Regions from separate parts of the Kosakonia radicincitans DSM 16656 genome, predicted to be linked through region 1. Evidence: predicted binding sites of a transcription regulator. Region 1 holds the regulator's gene; the other holds the start of a gene.
What was found. The regulator LexA, encoded in region 1, represses DNA repair genes until DNA is damaged. The targets are predictions, from matches to a motif close to TNCTGTATGTACATACAGNA.

Region 1 (6,016 bases):
TATAAATCGGTACCAGCGTGATTGGGCGCGTACCGCCGCGCAGCATCGCCTGGATGGTCATCGACAGCGTACCGGTTTTCGGGTCCAGCAAACGGCCGGTACGTGAACGACCACCCTCGACGAAATACTCAACCGAATAACCGCGGCTGAACAGTTCGCCCAGATATTCGCGGAACACAGTGGAGTAGAGTTTGTTGCCTTTAAAGGTACGGCGAATAAAGAAGGCGCCCAGGCGGCGGAAAATCGGCCCGGCGGGCCAGAAGTTCAGGTTGATGCCTGCGGCAATGTGCGGCGGCACCAGCCCCTGGTGATAGAGCACATATGAGAGCAGCAGATAGTCCATATGGCTGCGATGGCAGGGCACATAGACAATCTCATGGCCGTCGTGCGCAAGCTGGCGCACGCGTTCGGCGTTGTGCACGTTGATCCCCTGATAGAGACGGTTCCAGGTAAAGCCGAGGATACGGTCGGTCAGACGGATCATTTCGTACGAGAAGTTGGCGGCAATCTCTTCCATCAGCGCGATAGCGTTTTGCTGCGCTTTGTCGTGAGAGATTTTTTTGCTGCGCGCTTCGTCTTCGACCGCACGGGCAATCGCTTTAGAAGAGAGCAGCTTATTGAACAGATCCTGACGCGCCGGCAGACGCGGCCCAACGGCGGCCAGACGCTGTCGCGCGAAATGCATACGCGCCACACGCGCCAGTTTCTGCGCGATAATTTTATCGGTGCCGTGCTCGGTCGCCATGCGGCGCAGGGAGACGGGCGGCGAGAAGCGCACAAAGCTATCGCGGCCAAGCCAGGAGATCGCGAAGAATTTCTGGATGCCGTTCAGCATGCGCAGCGGCGGATTAATCTCGCCTTTTTCACGCCCCGGAGAGCGGCCAAACATCACCGATACCGGCACCATTTGCACATCCAGATCCGGATGGCTGCGGTGTAAATCCAGGTAGTCGTGGAACAGTTTGATGGACTCTTCTTTTGGCGTGTAATAGGTAAACACGCGCGGCCCGCCATGAATAAACACGAAACGCGGCAGTAATACGCCGTCGATTTCCAGGGGTTCCAGGGGATCGGGCAGTTCGTGCGCCAGACACTGAGCACGCAACGTCATCAAATCTGCCTTAGAGTTATAAGGCAGCACGTACATAATAGGACGTGAAGTATCGAGACCCAGTTCCTGTGCAGGTTCTGCAGGTATCGATTTACTTTTTACCAGTACACTTAATGGTAAATTCAGTAATTTGTAGTAAATTCGTGGCCAACCGGACATAAAAGATGAAAAGCCTCTGGTTAATAATAGTGCCATTGCGCCGCAAGAATATCAGAAAGCGCACGTAATTTCTGTTGTACCTCAGTACGCTGATGTAGACATTGACGTTTATTACATAAAAAGGTTCTTTTCATGGCCAATAATACCACCGGAATTACCCGAATCATTAAAGCAGCAGGTTACTCATGGAAGGGCGTTCGCGCTGCATGGATCAATGAAGCCGCCTTCCGTCAGGAGCTGGTAGCCGTTGTTTTAGCTATCATTATTGCTTGCTGGCTGGACATTGACACGGTCACACGGGTATTGCTGATTAGCTCGGTGTCGCTAGTAATGATTGTTGAAATCCTAAATAGTGCAATTGAAGCTGTCGTAGACCGAATTGGTTCTGAATTTCACGAACTTTCCGGTCGGGCGAAGGATATGGGATCGGCGGCAGTGCTGATGTCGATCCTGCTGGCGCTGTTTACCTGGATCTCGCTTCTTTGGTCGCATTTTCGATAACGCTTCCAGAAATCAATAACTCCCTGGTTTTTTGCTTAAATTTGGTTCCAAAATCGCCTTTGACTGTATATACTCACAGCATAACTGTATATACACCCAGGGGGCGGGATGAAAGCATTAACGGCCAGGCAGCAAGAGGTGTTCGATCTCATCCGCGATCGCATCACCCAAACCGGTATGCCACCAACGCGTGCGGAAATCGCACAGCAATTGGGGTTCCGTTCCCCAAATGCGGCTGAAGAACACCTGAAAGCGCTTGCGCGCAAAGGGGTTATCGAAATCGTCTCCGGCGCATCGCGTGGTTTGCGTCTGCTGCTGGAAGAAGAAGAGGATATCGGTTTACCGCTGATTGGCCGCGTTGCTGCGGGTGAACCGCTGCTGGCGCAACAGCATATCGAGGGTCACTATCAGGTCGATCCCGATCTCTTCAAGCCTCACGCGGATTTCCTGCTGCGCGTCAGCGGTATGTCGATGAAAGACATCGGTATTATGGACGGCGACCTGCTCGCAGTGCATAAAACGCAGGACGTGCGTAACGGCCAGGTGGTCGTCGCACGTATTGATGATGAAGTTACCGTGAAACGTCTGAAAAAACAGGGTAACACCGTCGAACTGCTGCCGGAAAACAGCGAGTTTTCCCCGATCGTCGTCGATCTGCGCGATCAAAACTTCACCATTGAAGGGCTGGCGGTTGGCGTCATCCGTAATGGTACATGGCTCTAACGCCTGTTCTTTTCGCAGCGACACAGAATACCGTGGCGCTGCGTAATACACTTTTCCCCCATTGATTCGACACTGCCATGCCGTTGCTGAATGCATCTGACAGAGCACTGTGGCGGCTTGCGCTGCCCATGATCTTCTCCAATATCACTGTTCCGTTACTGGGACTGGTGGATACCGCCGTGGTCGGGCACCTGGATAGCCCTGTTTACCTCGGCGGCGTGGCGATTGGCGCAACGGCTACCAGCTTTTTGTTTATGCTGCTGCTGTTTTTGCGGATGAGCACAACCGGTCTTACGGCACAGGCGTTTGGCGCGAAAAACGCACCTGCGCTGGCGCGCGCGCTGGTACAACCGCTGCTACTGGCGCTGTTGGCTGGCGGGGGAATTATGTTGCTGCGTACGCCGCTCATCGATCTAGCGCTGCACATCACCGGTGGGAGCGAAGCCGTGCTGGAACAAGCGCGGCGCTTTCTTAATATCCGCTGGCTGAGTGCGCCAGCGTCGTTGGGAAATCTGGTATTACTCGGCTGGTTGCTGGGCGTGCAGTATGCCCGTGCTCCGGTGATCCTGCTGGTGGTAGGGAACCTCCTCAACATTGTTCTCGACCTGTGGCTGGTGATGGGTCTGCACATGAATGTGCAGGGGGCAGCGCTCGCCACCGTTGTGGCTGAGTATGCGACTTTCGCCATCGGTCTGCTGATGGTGCACCGCGTGTTGGTGATGCGCGGCATCACCCTGCCAGCGCTGAAAAATGCCTGGCGCGGCGGTATGCGGCGCTTATTAGCGCTTAACCGCGATATCATGCTGCGCTCGCTGCTCTTGCAGCTCTGCTTTGGCTCAATCACCGTACTGGGCGCGCGTCTTGGTGGCGAGACAGTCGCCGCTAACGCGGTGCTGATGATGTTTCTCACCTTTACAGCGTATGCGCTGGATGGTTTTGCCTACGCGGTCGAAGCGCATTCCGGGCAGGCCTACGGCGCGCGCGACGGCAGTCAATTGATGGAAGTCTGGCGAGCGGCGTGCCGCCAGGCCGGGCTGGTGGCGCTGTTCTTTGCGGCGATTTATGCGCTGGCAGGCGACAACATTATTGCCTTGCTGACTTCGCTTCCTGCCTTGCAGACGCTCGCCGGGCATTACCTATTCTGGCAAGTGATTCTGCCGCTGGTGGGCGTGTGGTGTTACTTGCTGGATGGCATGTTTGTTGGCGCCACGCGCGCAGCGGAGATGCGTAACAGTATGGCGATTGCCGCTGCCGGGTTTGCTGTCACGCTGCTGACGGTTCCGGTGTTGGGGAATCACGGTTTATGGCTATCGCTGACCGTCTTTCTCGCCCTGCGCGGGCTTACGCTTGCCTGGCTGTGGCGTCGCCACTGGCGTAATGGCAGCTGGTTTTCCGACGCGAATCCTTCCTGATATTGCCAGGCTTTTGCCTGTTCCCTCGTCTCGCTTATGCTGTTTTTAATCATCTCGACGGTTAAAGATTCCGAATAAAAATCGATTGCCGGAATCCTTAACTACAATAATCAGTACGTTCAGCAGAACGAATACATATTTAACCGAACGATAAGGAGTCAACGATGAATAAAGACGAAGTCGGCGGTAACTGGAAACAGTTCAAAGGCACTGTTAAAGAAAAATGGGGCAAACTGACCGATGATGATATGACCATCATCGAAGGTAAACGTGACCAGCTGGTAGGTAAAATCCAGGAGCGTTACGGTTATGCCAAAGACCAGGCGGAGAAAGAAGTTACAGATTGGGAAACGCGTAACGACTACCGCTGGTAGCCTGCACATCTCCTCATTGTGCTAACCCTCTAAGGCTACCCTGCCCGAAGGTACAAGGATGTACCACCCCTCCAGCTGTTTTATCTATCGTCCCGCTCAAAAGATTAACGTGGCTTTTTCTTCACCTGCACGGTGTGGTCGTGGTGGCAATGGTCGTGATGACGGCAGGACTCCACTTCGACACAGTCTGCACATAAGCCGTGAGCTTCAATGACATTATGTCGCAGAGCAAAGCCCATCTTTGCCGCCAGCGCATGCATAATATCTTCCACGCCTTCCGCCTGCTCTTCTTTTACCGAACCACAGCGATCGCAGATAAACATCGCGGATGTGTGCGTCGGCTGGTCAAAAAGGTGGCACAGCACGTAGCTGTTTGTTGATTCGACTTTATGTACGAACCCTTGTTCCAGCAGGAAATCAAGAGCGCGATACACCGTCGGCGGCTTGGCCTGCGGTTCGCTTTCACGCAGCAGATCGAGCAGATCGTACGCGCTGATGGCACTTTGTTGCAGGCTGAGTAATCTCAACACTTCAAGACGCTGGGGAGTCAGGCGCACGTTGCGCTGCACGCACAGCTTTTCAGCCTGCGCTAACATCTCTTGCGAAGTGGTCTTATCCATAGGCGCTCTCCGGTTGGGGAAATACAAGCCATACACTTTACCATGTCCTGTCGAAAACGCCGAGATCGTGGCCAGCAATCTCCATTTCTCTGGATCGCTTCCCGAAATGGATTCCGTCATCTATAAATAGTGATGGTCATCACTTAAAACAATAATCTCCGGGTACTTACGGGTATTCCGGCAATTTAGCTTCATTTTCTTACGTTATTCACAGCAATAGTGCATTCCTGTTTGTGCGAATACTTACAGGCTTAAAACTCATCTGGCTACGAGACGCATACTGTGGAAAAAAAACGTAAACTTTCGCTGGTCGCGATCGCTGTCTCCTTTTTTGTGGCAAATCAGGCAGGGGCAGCCAATACCTGGGCAGAAGCACGTAATGATGCAATGGGGGGAACGGGCGTTGCATCTGCGAATTATGGCAGCGGGCCATTAATCAACCCGGCACTGTTAGCAAAAGCAAAACCCGATGATGATATTACCGTCATCCTGCCGAGCGTACAGGCGCAAATTAGCGACAAAGATAATCTGCGCGACGAGATCGACGATATCAATGACAAAATCGATGGCTACAAAGATGTGGTCGATAACCTCACCGCTGCGGAAATTATTGCTAATCCGCTCGGTACGGTAAGGCAATTTCAGAGCGCCGCGGGCGATTTGGCGAATGAGCTGGAGTTTCTGAGAGGGAAAACAGCGCAGGCCAAAGCCGCCGCCGGTATCGCGGTAAGTATCCCCAATGATGTCCTTTCCGTGGCATTTGTGACGAAAGCTTATGCCCATGCGCGCGTCACGTCGTCAATCGATCAGCAGGACATTGACTACCTGCGCAGTATTGAGAACAGCACCGCCGTCGCCGCCGGTGAAGCGCTGAATGCGGTGATATCGCCGAATGGCAGCGAAGAAATCACCAAAAACCTCAACTCAACCGCTTCAGGCCGCGCGGCTATCGTCTCGGATTACGGCATTGCGATGGCTCGCCAGTTTGATGTCGGCGGCGTACCGTTATCCGTTGGCGTGACGCCAAAATTACAGAAAACCTGGGTCTACAACTATACGGCGTCGATTTATGACTACAAAAGTAGTGACTGGAACAGCAGCCGCTACCGTACCGAT
Region 2 (6,016 bases), 1.7 Mb from region 1:
GCCAGATCGCGGGACAGGTTGGAAATACGTGCGGCTTTCACCCCCGGTGCCAGATTCAGCTCAAAGCGGGTAATTACCGGCCCCGGCGAATAATTCACCACATCGGCTTTGATGCGGAAATCGGCCAGACGCGCTTCGACCAGTCGCGCCATTTGCTCAAGCGCAAAGGTATCAACCGGTTCGACTTCCGCTGGCGGCTGCGTCAGCAGATCCAGTGACGGTAACGGCGTCGTCGGTTTCTGCACCGGTCGGCTGTCGCCATTACGCATCAGCAGAGGATGGATCAGGCTCTCTTGCTGCTGTGGCGCAGCCTGATGCTGTGGCGGCATAGTGGGCTGCTGAACCGTCTGTTGAACCTGCGGCTGATAGTGCGGCTGTGCTGGCTGCTGGTGCGGCGACGTCGGTTGTTGATAATGCTGCGGCTGCTGTACTGGCGGCTCCGGCTCTGGCATCACGCCTGGCGTAAACAGCGGTTCGTGCGGACGATCATCAACCAGCGTTTTCATTGGTGAAAACGCAAAATCCTCAGGCATAAAGGCCGGAGCGCCTGCTGACTGCTCTCCCGAATAACGCTGTTGCTGAGAGGCTGCGAACTGGCGGGCCAGCTCAGCTTCTTCCGCTTCTTCCTCGCTCATTACCGGATGCTGCGGATGAAACTGTGGCGCATCGTGCTGGAATTGATTTCCATAGCGATCTTGCTGTGTTGCGGCAAACTGGCGTGCCAGTTCGTTCTGCTGCAGCATATCGGCTTCATCGTCATCATGCTGACGCACTTCTTCCTCGCGGGCGCGCTCTTCGGCCATGCGCTGGGAAGGCAATTTGATACCGTAAGACGCCAGCTCGCGGCGCGTCGGAACACGAACACGGTTCGGGCGGGGCAACTGCGGACCAATCCCCTCTTTAACCTGCGGACGCGGCGCGCCACCAGCAGCCAGGCTAAAGACAGGCGCTGCGCCTGCCGCTGCGGGGCTGACATGGCCCGTAGCTTGTTGTACACCAGCCGCGACAGGAGCAACAGATGGATCAACCGCGGCAACCGATGGCGCAGAGAAAACAGCAGGTTTTGCTGCGGGTTCATCAACAACAGGCTCCGGAATTGGCTGATACCAGGCGGCAAGTTGTTCACGCTCACGCGCACGCTTCTCTTCCACTTCTTCAAAGTAGTAAAGCGGCGGACGAGTCTGTTTTACTTCTTCAACGACCGGTGCAGGTTCAGGCGTGATTATCGGTTCCGGAGCCGGTGCGATTTGCGGTTCGCTTTGCCATGGCAACGGTTCCTGCAGTTGCTGAGCATAAACCTCTTCTTCCGGCGGCAGTGGCGCTACCGGTGCATCCGGCATCCATACAGCTTCTGCGGCAGGTTGCTGCCACTCGGGGAGTGCATGCTGAGGGGAATGATACGGGACCTCCTGAGCAGCTTCGACATACTGCTCTGGCTGATAAGGCGCTTGCGGTGGTACCTGAGTTGCTGGTGCCTGCGCATACGGCCATTCAACATCTTGCTGCATTGCGGGGACGTAAGGTTCAGCAGGTGCCGCATAGGCCTGCACAGTGGCGGTTGTCGCTGCTGCGGCTGCCACTACCGGTTCAGTGACGCTGTGTCCGTTCAGCAGTGGATCGTACTCCTGCTCAGCTTCCGTAGCGCGATGCCCGGAGAACAGGACGTCATCAGCATCCGCCGGCATACCGCGAGCGCTGTATGCGATCTCATCTTCTTCATCGTCCATCCGCTTACCGGAGAACAGCGCTTCGTCGGTTTTACGCCCCATCGGGTTGACAAATTTTTCAGCCACGCGCTTACGGCGTGCCAGCGCGCCACGAAGAATACGAGCACGGCGCGACTCTCGCGGTTTTTCCTCTTCGTACTCTTCATCGTCTTCGTACTCGTCATCATCAACCCAGGTGTCATCGCGGCGGGTACGATTACTGGCGAAGGTCAGAATATTAAGGATGACACTGCCGATTTTCTCGGCGATGGTGACCCACGACCAGCCGGTAAATAGGGTCAACCCGGCGGCCCAAATGCAGAGCAGCGCAAGCGTACCACCGCTGCTGCGCAACAGAGGTTGCAGCGTAGTACTTAGCAGACTGCCAATCACCCCGCCGGAGGCGAAATACCAGATATCATCGGCATTAATCGCGGCCAGACCGCAGGAGGTCAGGATCAATGCCAGCGCACCAATCATGCGCAGCGATACGGCAAAGTAATCGATGTAATCTTCACTGGCGCGGTGACGATAAGCAAACCAGCAGCCGCCAATGATGATCACCGGAATGGTGTAGGCCATAACGCCAAAAATAAAAAACAGCGTATCGGCAAGCCATGCGCCGGGCACACCACCCAGATTATGGATAGGTTCATGCCAGGCCGTTTGCGACCAGCTAGGATCAGACGGGTTAAAACTTAAGAGCGCTGCCATCAACCAGACGGCAGAAAGTGAAACGAGGATCAGCAACGCCTCCAAGAGTCGGCGCCCGCTGCTAAGCTTGGTCAGTGTGACTTCTTTGTCTTCGGTGTATTCCTGGCTCAAGACAGGCTCTCCAGGTCCTTGATGCTAAAACGGACAACAGCGCCGGGTCTCCCCGGCACTGTTGCTGTATGGATTAACAGGAGTGTAATCAAAAAACAGCGATTGTGCACCTGTTCCGTATTAGCGCGTCTTAATTACCAGACGATTGCTCTGTTTAACTTCTTCCATCACCACATATGTGCGGGTGTCGTTTACGCCCGGCAGACGCAGCAGGGTTTCCCCTAACAGTTTGCGGTAGGCCGACATATCCGGTACACGCGTCTTCAACAGGTAGTCGAAGTCGCCTGAAACCAGATGACACTCTTGAATTTCTTCAAGTTTTTGCACAGCGGCGTTGAATTGTTCAAACACATCGGGCGCGCCACGATTCAGAGTAATCTCAACAAATACCAGAAGTGATGCATCCAGATAATGCGGATTTAGCAGCGCGGTATAGCCCTGAATAAATCCTTGTCTTTCCAGCCTGCGCACACGCTCAAGGCACGGCGTCGGGGAAAGTCCCACTCGTTTAGAAAGCTCGACGTTGGAAATACGCCCATCTTTTTGCAGTTCGTTCAGAATATTACGATCAATGCGGTCGAGATCTTTGCCTGGGCGCTTCTTGCTATCTACCATTATTATTGTCTCTCTGTATTCCTTCCCTACTCCTGTCTTGACCCTGTGCACTTCACTGTTCAGAGTCTTTGCCCGTCGCGTTACGGCATTGCGGAGGCAATATTAAGAAGACCGTTGCCAAAGGCAGCTATCGATATCACGAATGGCGTCTGTCCACGCCATGCGTAGATTTCACTAGCCCGGTAAAAAATGGCATTTACGTGCGTAAGTTTGCATCACGCGCGAAACACTGCTTTTTTCTTCTTTTGATGTTTTCGCAAATGCGCAGGGGATTGTCAAAGCAAAACATCTTTTTTTAGTACAACATGCCAGATATTCATCAACACCACTCTCTAATCCTCACTTTATCACCTTATAACAGGCCGATTTTCAGTAGAAATTATTATATTTCTGGCCTAAATCCCCCCACGTCATCGGTCATTTCTATTACACATATCGTTAACAAAACTGGCGCGCCCTTTTTTTACGACGCTAAATTCCCTACAATTCAGCTCAATGTCTGCCAAACAACAACGAGGATCTCATGGGTACGGCCAAACACAGTAAGCTGCTCATCCTTGGTTCAGGCCCTGCCGGTTATACCGCTGCGGTCTATGCTGCACGCGCAAACCTGCAGCCAGTGCTGATTACCGGGATGGAAAAAGGCGGCCAGCTCACCACCACCACTGAAGTGGAAAACTGGCCGGGCGACCCGCACGATCTGACCGGGCCGCTGCTGATGGAACGCATGCATGAGCATGCCACCAAATTTGATACTGAAATCATTTTTGATCACATCCACAGCGTTGATTTGCAAAACCGTCCTTTCCGCCTGACTGGCGATAGCGGCGAATATACTTGCGATGCGCTTATCATCGCGACTGGCGCGTCTGCGCGTTACCTGGGGCTGGCTTCGGAAGAAGCGTTTAAAGGTCGCGGCGTTTCCGCCTGCGCAACCTGCGACGGTTTCTTTTACCGCAATCAGAAAGTGGCGGTGATTGGCGGCGGCAATACTGCCGTTGAAGAAGCGCTATATCTGGCCAACATCGCCTCTGAAGTGCATCTGATCCATCGTCGCGATACTTTCCGTGCGGAAAAAATCCTCATTAAGCGTCTGATGGATAAAGTAGAGAGCGGTAATATTGTGCTGCATACTCATCGCACTCTGGAAGAAGTCACCGGCGATCAGATGGGCGTCACGGGTCTGCGTCTGCGTGATACGCAAAATGCAGACAACGTGGAGTCACTGGACGTTGCGGGGCTGTTTGTGGCTATCGGCCACAGCCCAAATACCAGCATCTTCGAAGGTCAACTGGCGCTGGAAAATGGCTACATCAAGGTGCAGTCCGGTATTCACGGTAACGCCACGCAAACCAGCGTTCCGGGCGTCTTTGCCGCTGGTGATGTTATGGATCATATCTACCGTCAGGCGATCACTTCTGCGGGCACGGGCTGTATGGCGGCTCTGGATGCGGAACGCTATCTCGATGGGCTGGCTGAAAGTAAATAATCTTTACAAGTCAGTAACAAAGGTAAAAAAGGCGACTATAAGTCGCCTTTATTTTTGCCCCGATGTAACATTGCGCAAGCTAAAAATTCCGATAACTTCACCTGCTAAGCGCGCAATGAATAAAACCCGTCAACAAGAACTCACTCGCTGGTTGAAACAGCAAAGCATTATTTCCCGCCGCTGGTTAATGCTTTCCCGCCTTCTCGGCGTGGTCAGCGGCGCACTGATTGTGGCGCAGGCCTGGATACTGGCGCGCATCCTTAATCATATGATTATGGAAAATATTCCGCGTGAGGCGTTGCTGCTACCCTTCACTTTACTGGTGCTGATCTTCATCCTGCGTAGTTGGGTTGTCTGGCTGCGTGAACGGGTGGGATTTCATGCCGGGGCGCACATTCGTTTTGAAATCCGTCGACAAGTGCTGGATCGCCTGCACCAGGCGGGTCCGGCCTGGATTCAGGGTAAACCCACCGGGAGCTGGGCAACGCTGATACTTGAACAAATTGACGATATGCACGATTTCTATGCCCGCTATTTACCGCAGATGGCCCTTGCGGCCAGCGTGCCGCTGTTAATAGTTCTCACTTTATTCCCCGTCAATTGGGCCGCCGCGCTTATTTTGCTCGGTACAGCTCCCCTTATCCCGCTGTTTATGGCGATGGTTGGAATGGGGGCCGCCGATGCTAACCGCCGTAACTTTAAAGCGCTGGCGCGTTTGAGCGGTCATTTTCTTGATCGCCTGCGAGGTATGGAAACGCTGCGTATCTTTGGTCGCGGTGAAGCGGAAACCGAGAGTATCCGTCGCGCATCTCAGGATTTCCGTAGCCGGACTATGGAAGTATTGCGTCTGGCCTTCTTATCTTCCGGCGTGCTGGAGTTTTTCGCTTCGCTATCGATTGCGCTGGTCGCGGTCTACTTCGGCTTCTCTTATCTCGGCGAGCTGAATTTTGGTCATTATGGCACCGGCGTTACGCTGTTCGCCGGTTTCCTTGCTCTGGTGCTGGCACCGGAGTTTTTCCAGCCGCTACGCGATCTGGGTACCTTCTATCATGCCAAGGCGCAGGCTATCGGCGCTGCCGACAGCCTAAAAACGTTTATGGAAGCACCGCTGGCTCAGCCACAACGCGGTGAAACCCGGTTAGCAAGCGATGAGCCTGTCACACTCACCGCAAGCAATTTGATAATAAAGTCTGCCGAAGGCGCAGAACTCGCCGGGCCGCTCAACTTCACTCTTGCCGCCGGAAAACGTGTGGTAGTGGTAGGTAAAAGCGGTTCCGGTAAGAGCTCACTGATTAATGTTCTCTCTGGTTTCTTGCCCTATGAGGGCTCACTGCGCGTAAATGGGATTGAGCTGAGCGCGCTTGAGCCGGATAGCTGGCGC

Region 2: the regulator LexA is predicted to act here: its motif matches at 2,594-2,613, upstream of Y71_RS18015 (DNA translocase FtsK 4TM domain-containing protein).

Annotation. Positions count from the first base shown of each region.
Region 1 covers NZ_CP018016.1:5,442,876-5,448,891, reverse strand. Annotated here, with positions in the region: gene plsB (glycerol-3-phosphate 1-O-acyltransferase PlsB) at 1-1,270, opposite strand, end outside; gene Y71_RS26180 (diacylglycerol kinase) at 1,403-1,771, shown strand; gene lexA (transcriptional repressor LexA) at 1,880-2,494, shown strand; gene dinF (MATE family efflux transporter DinF) at 2,572-3,906, shown strand; gene Y71_RS26165 (CsbD family protein) at 4,071-4,280, shown strand; gene zur (zinc uptake transcriptional repressor Zur) at 4,385-4,900, opposite strand; gene Y71_RS26155 (conjugal transfer protein TraF) at 5,183-6,016, shown strand, end outside.
Region 2 covers NZ_CP018016.1:3,725,463-3,731,478, forward strand. Annotated here, with positions in the region: gene Y71_RS18015 (DNA translocase FtsK 4TM domain-containing protein) at 1-2,531, opposite strand, end outside; gene lrp (leucine-responsive transcriptional regulator Lrp) at 2,652-3,146, opposite strand; gene trxB (thioredoxin-disulfide reductase) at 3,670-4,635, shown strand; gene cydD (heme ABC transporter permease/ATP-binding protein CydD) at 4,751-6,016, shown strand, end outside.